Regions from separate parts of the Flavobacterium cheonanense genome, predicted to be linked through region 1. Evidence: riboswitches for the same ligand, from Rfam matches in the RefSeq annotation. Region 1 holds a riboswitch; the other holds the start of a gene.
What was found. Region 1 has a riboswitch for S-adenosylmethionine ahead of ABD766_RS09830 (hypothetical protein). Riboswitches for the same ligand answer to the same signal wherever they lie in the genome.
Positions count from the first base shown of each region.

Region 2: linked by a shared signal. The riboswitch ahead of ABD766_RS03025 (homocysteine S-methyltransferase family protein) and the one ahead of ABD766_RS09830 (hypothetical protein) in region 1 are both predicted to bind S-adenosylmethionine.

Region 1 covers NZ_BAABCT010000005.1:13,511-16,698, forward strand. The annotation lists gene ABD766_RS09820 (hypothetical protein) at 1-168, opposite strand, end outside; SAM-I-IV-variant riboswitch at 376-471, opposite strand; gene ABD766_RS09825 (hypothetical protein) at 467-781, opposite strand; SAM-I-IV-variant riboswitch at 842-937, opposite strand; SAM-I-IV-variant riboswitch at 1,087-1,181, shown strand; gene ABD766_RS09830 (hypothetical protein) at 1,334-1,606, shown strand; gene ABD766_RS09835 (hypothetical protein) at 1,609-2,055, shown strand; gene ABD766_RS09840 (PP2C family protein-serine/threonine phosphatase) at 2,186-2,905, shown strand; gene ABD766_RS09845 (N-formylglutamate amidohydrolase) at 2,963-3,188, shown strand, end outside.
Region 2 covers NZ_BAABCT010000001.1:655,058-658,245, reverse strand. The annotation lists gene metK (methionine adenosyltransferase) at 1-1,017, opposite strand, end outside; SAM riboswitch class I at 1,297-1,403, shown strand; gene ABD766_RS03025 (homocysteine S-methyltransferase family protein) at 1,475-2,464, shown strand; gene metH (methionine synthase) at 2,464-3,188, shown strand, end outside.

The DNA of each region.
Region 1 (3,188 bases):
TTGTTTGGCATCTGCTTTATTACTATTTATTGCTTCAATCGTGTTAACTCGATAACCTTTTTCCTTCTTTTTAAGGGCAATTGTTTCATTCACAATTACCATGAATAAGAATGGTAGTAAAAAGACCGTTATATTGAATCCAATGGATTTTAATTTTTTAATTTTCATTATTATATGCTTTATATTTGAATATAAAAATTACTAAAATATGTTTCCTCTGAGTTTTTTTTTGAATTTACAAACTATTTAAATGGTCATAAATATCGTTATCGCTTTATTATTTTTCTCAATTAATGAGATAGCTGATGTTTTCATAAACATAACAAATTAAAAATGAAACTACTGTTATGCCAAAAAAATGTAACTAAAAATTGCATTTATCAACACATTTGAACGACTGTTCTGCATACTAAGCCACCATGTCGTGAGTTGATCGGTTGGCTAACCCAATGGATTATCTTGATGCTTAATTAATATATACTTTTTGTTTATTAAACCAAAAGTAATTTTTAATAGGCACTAATTTATTACCTATTAATTCAACAGGAAATGCATAAGAGACTGAAAGTAAGGTATTCGTTTTCGGACAAATTGAAATAATTTCAGAATAATCCCAACCTCTACTTATTATTTCTTGCTCCAAAGTATTGAGGTATATACTGAGTAAAACTCCGAAAGTTTTTAGGCCTACATTCCCATTAAAAATCTTGACTAACGATTCATCAGAATAACTCTTGAATTGATTAATCCACTGCTCTCTTTGTTCGGCAAACTGATTCATAACATAGCAATTAAAATTATACACTTATTGTCATGTCGTATCAAAACGGTAAAAAATAATATTTCTCAACACATTTGAACGACTGTTCCGCATACTAAACCACCGTGTCGTGAGCTGATCGGTTGGCAGGAAATAAATTCCTTCCAGATGCTGGGTGCATAATTAAATAAAAAAAATGAAACATACAATAAAAATATTTTAATAAAATAAAAATTATTTAAAATATTAATTATCAATAACTTAAAAATTATTTATATAGAAATGTTGTTAAAAATTTTGTAGATTGAAAGTTTATTAATATCTCTGCAAAGTATTTCGAACCCATTTAGGGTACCAACCGAGTGTAGACACCACGGTGGTAAAACAATACGGGCCCGTCCGGTCAAAATAAACGTAAGTTTACCCAGACAAACCTTATTTTCGAAATACAAGTAACGATAGTTTAACTTAATCATTATTTGTATGAAAAATGTATTGCACGTTTTTTTTAATGACCACACTTCCCTTCAAATTGAGGGTGTGGTCAAAAAAACGGAGGACACTTTTTTAAAAGTGCACGAACTTAAAGAAGGTAATTTGCCTTTATTTATTGAATTAGAACACCAACAGGTAAATACTTTACTTGAACTTACCAAAATGTATCCCTATGTTTTGTTGTATTTTAATCAAGAAGATGATGGGATTCTATTTAAAGGAGCCGCATTTAATTGTAACGAATCTGAAATGCAGTTTTCCATTACGACTCAGTACAAAAAGATTCTTTTATTACCTCTTCCGATTAGTTTTAAGGTAAATGAGGTAACACATATTAATTTAATTGTTTAGTTATGGATACTAATTCAAAAAATAAAGAAAACGAAAATTGGCACGAACATAAAATGTTTAAAGATGGTTATGGCAAGTTCCCTTATGTAATACTAAAAGTGGGCTATGCTTTATTTATGCAAATTCCAATCCATTTTAATAAAAACAATGATTTTAGTAACTATCCAGGCACCCATATCAATGGTATTTCTGAACAAGAGATAAAAGATTTCGAACAAGAGTATTCCGCACCGCTTCATGAAAAAATTATTGAACATTGTTTATGGATGAAAAACAAAATCGAAGCAGAGAAAGCTAAACCCATCAAAATGTGCTTGGTGGAAGGTCCTGAAACATCTTATTATTTTGATGAAGAGGGTATCCAATTTAGTACCAATATTCCTGGTGGTGGTACATTACTTACCCAAGATAACAAAGTCATTGGTATGAATGTGCAACATTATTTATAATTAGTAACTTAAAACAAATGCTTATGTAAAATCAAAGAATTTAAGGTTAAACAATATTTCAAAAACAATAAAGTCAAAGAACAAAAAAGCAACCATCATTCTCATTTCTAACTAAAAAACATTAATAATAATGATATACATCAAATCAGAAGCTTATTTAACCGAAAAAGGACAGTGTGATGTAAATGAAGATACTATAGTATTTGAAAAAGAAGCACTTTACCTGATTTGTGATGGCGTGGGAGGAAATGGGAATGGTCAAGTTGCTTCAAAATTAGTGGCAACAACTGTAAATAACTTTTATAAAAACAATCCTAATTTCGAATTATCGAATTTAGAAGTTACAATAGCGGATGCAATTATACAATTTAAGAAGAAAAATCCATCCATGAAGCTAATGGCAAGCACCATAGCTTTGACTAGATTGACAACCAAGTCAATACAAATTGCTTGGATTGGCGATAGCTTAGTTTACCATATCAGAAATGGACATTGCAACTATAAAACAAAAGGGCATACATGGGTTAACGAAGCTATTGATAAAGGTGAAATCACAACACTAGAACAGTATTTTCATCCCAATAAAAATCAAGTTACACGAATCATAAATGGGAACCAACCTCCTACTCCACTTGATTGTCATATAGTAACAGACCTTCAAGAAAATGATTATTTTTTACTGATTTCAGATGGCGTATTAGAAGCTTTCATTGAAGATGATTTAATGGCACTGTTTAAATCTAATGATTCATGCACTGAAATCATAACGACCATCAACCAACAATGTGCACAATTTTCTATTGATAATTATTCGGCTATTCTTTATCAGATTGGAATAAATGAAAATTAAAAAAAATATCAGTAAATCAGTTACTATCAATCACAAAATCAATTTAACTAAATCAAAATGAAAAAATTACTCTTACATATACCACATGCTTCTGTTGTTATACCTTTCTATGATGGTTATATCAACGACCAATTAAAAATTGAAAAGGAGCAATTAAAATTAACCGATTGGTACACCGACGAATTGTTTTTCTCGTCATCAGATACTCTGATTAAAGCTCCATTTTCAAGGATTTTTTGCGACGTAGAACGATTTGAAAATGATGCTGATGAAGTCATGTCAA
Region 2 (3,188 bases), on a different contig from region 1:
GCTAACCTCTCCATCAGTCATATTTACTTTAGAAGTTCCATAAGTATTTACGTTGATAGAAGTTGGTTTTGCAACTCCAATAGCATACGATACTTGAACTAAAACTTCGTCACACAAACCTGCAGCAACTAAGTTTTTAGCAATATGTCTAGTAGCATAAGCAGCAGAACGGTCTACTTTACTTGGATCTTTTCCAGAGAAAGCACCACCACCGTGAGCTCCTTTTCCACCATAAGTATCTACAATAATTTTTCTTCCTGTCAATCCTGTATCTCCGTGAGGTCCACCAATTACGAATTTTCCAGTTGGATTAATATGATAAGTAATATTGTCATTAAAGAAGTGAGCATATTGAGGATATTTCGCTTTAATTCTTGGAATCAAAATTGAAATCAAATCACTTTTAATTTTAGCCAACATAGTAGCTTCATCAGCAAAATCATCGTGCTGTGTAGAAATTACAATAGCATCAATTCTTTGTGGTTTATTATCATCAGAATATTCTAAAGTTACTTGCGATTTAGCATCAGGACGTAAATAAGTAATTTCAGAATTCTCTCTTCTTATATTAGCCAATTCAATTAATAAAGCGTGTGCAATATCTAAAGCTAATGGCATGTAGTTTTCAGTTTCATTAGTTGCATAACCAAACATCATTCCTTGGTCACCAGCACCTTGCTCTTCTTTACTAGCTCTATCAACTCCTTGATTAATATCAGCAGATTGTTCGTGAATTGCAGATAATACACCACAAGAATTTGCCTCAAACATATATTCACTTTTAGTGTAACCAATTTTTTTGATTACATCTCTTGCAATTGTTTGCACATCTAAATAAGTGTCTGATTTTACTTCTCCAGCAAGAATTACTTGACCAGTTGTAACTAAAGTTTCACACGCTACTTTAGATTCAGCATCAAATGCTAAAAAGTTATCAATTAATGCATCACTAATTTGATCAGCTACTTTGTCCGGATGTCCTTCACTCACTGACTCTGACGTAAATAAATAAGCCATAATATAATTTATTTTAAAATTAATTTTAGTGAAGAAAAAAGAAAAATTGCAAGTAAAAGCTAAAGAAGGTATTCTGCTTTAGCATTTTTTTACGAGGTTGCAATCAGTTCAAATTTTTCCTCTTTATTTCGAGTGCAAATGTATGAAATCAATTTGAATTGCAAATTATTATCAACTTTTTTTTGAAAAATCACTAAATCGTTATAGTTTTTATTTTTTTACAAACACTTGCAAAATAAGTTTCTATGTTATTACTTTGCACTGTTCATAAACTTATTGATGTTATCACGAAAGCCCGAGGGAATAGACCCTATGAAAGCTTAGCAACCCTACACTGTAGAAGGTGCTACATTCTAGTTTAAAGTAAATTTAAGCAAAGATAACCACGAGAATTCCTCTCACTTTCCATGATAACATATAATTAAACAACAGCAACTTTAGAAGTTGTGCTATTTATATGTCAAAAATAAACCAAGCAATAAAAGAAAGAATCCTAGTTCTCGATGGAGCAATGGGAACCATGTTACAACGCAACAATTTCTCTGAAGAAGATTTTCGCGGCCAACGTTTCAAAGATTTTCCACATCCTTTAAAAGGAAACAACGATTTACTTTCTATCACACAACCCGAAGCCGTAAAACAAGTTCATCGTTTGTATTTTCAAGCAGGAGCAGATATCGTAGAAACCAACACGTTTTCTGGAACAACAATCGGAATGGCCGACTACCATATGGAAGATTTGGTTTACGAGTTAAACTACGAATCAGCCAAAATTACCAGAGAGGTTGCTGACGAATTCACAGATAGACCTAGATTTGTAGCAGGCTCCATAGGACCAACAAACAGAACGGCTTCGATGAGTCCAGATGTAAACGATCCAGGATTTCGTGCCGTGACTTTTGATGATTTAAAAACTGCCTATCGTCAACAAGTAGAAGCTCTAATCGATGGTGGTTGCGATGTTTTATTAGTAGAAACCATTTTCGATACACTAAACGCCAAAGCTGCACTTTTCGCTATTGAAGAAGTAAAAGAAGAACGAAATTTAGATATTCCAGTAATGGTTTCAGGCACAATTACAGATGCTTCAGGAAGAACGCTTTCAGGTCAAACAGTCGAGGCATTTTTAATTTCTATTCAACATATAGATTTATTAAGCATCGGATTCAATTGTGCACTTGGAGCAGACCAATTAAAACCCTATTTACAGCGTTTAGCCATGAATACGCAATTAAATATTTCTGCACATCCAAACGCAGGTTTACCAAACGCTTTCGGGCAATACGATCAAACACCATTAGAGATGCAAGCCTTAATTAGAGAATATCTAAAAGATAATTTAGTAAATATTATTGGTGGTTGTTGCGGGACAACACCAGAGCACATTAAAGCAATTGCAGAGGTTGCCAAAGAATTCAAACCAAGACAAATTTTAGAAACAATATAATGACGGAAGTAAAGAATAAATATCTAAAATTATCAGGATTAGAACCTTTAATCGTAACACCCGAAACCAATTTTGTTAATGTTGGAGAACGAACTAATGTTACAGGTTCACGTAAATTTCTACGATTAATAAAAGAAGAAAAATACGAAGAAGCACTTGATATTGCAAGAAATCAAGTAGAGGGTGGTGCCCAAATTATCGATGTCAATATGGATGAAGGAATGTTAGATGGTGTTTATGCTATGACCAAGTTCTTAAATCTAATTGCCGCAGAGCCAGATATTGCTCGAGTTCCAGTAATGATTGATAGCTCCAAATGGGAAATAATCGAAGCTGGATTAAAAGTCATTCAAGGAAAAGGTGTGGTGAATTCTATTTCACTTAAAGAAGGGAAAGAAGTTTTTATTCATCATGCCAAATTGATAAAAAGATACGGAGCAGCTGTAATCGTAATGGCATTTGATGAAGAAGGTCAAGCTGATACTTACGAAAGAAGAATCGAAATCTGTAAAAGAAGTTATGATATTTTGGTTGATGAGGTTCATTTTCCAGCAGAAGATATAATTTTTGACCCAAATATTTTCCCTGTAGCTACAGGAATGGACGAACATAAATTAAACGCATTAGATTTTTTTAGAGCTACAAAATGGATTCGTGAAAATCTTCCTTATGCCAACATTTCAGGTGGTGTGAGTAATGTTTCGTTTTCGTTTCGTGGTAATGA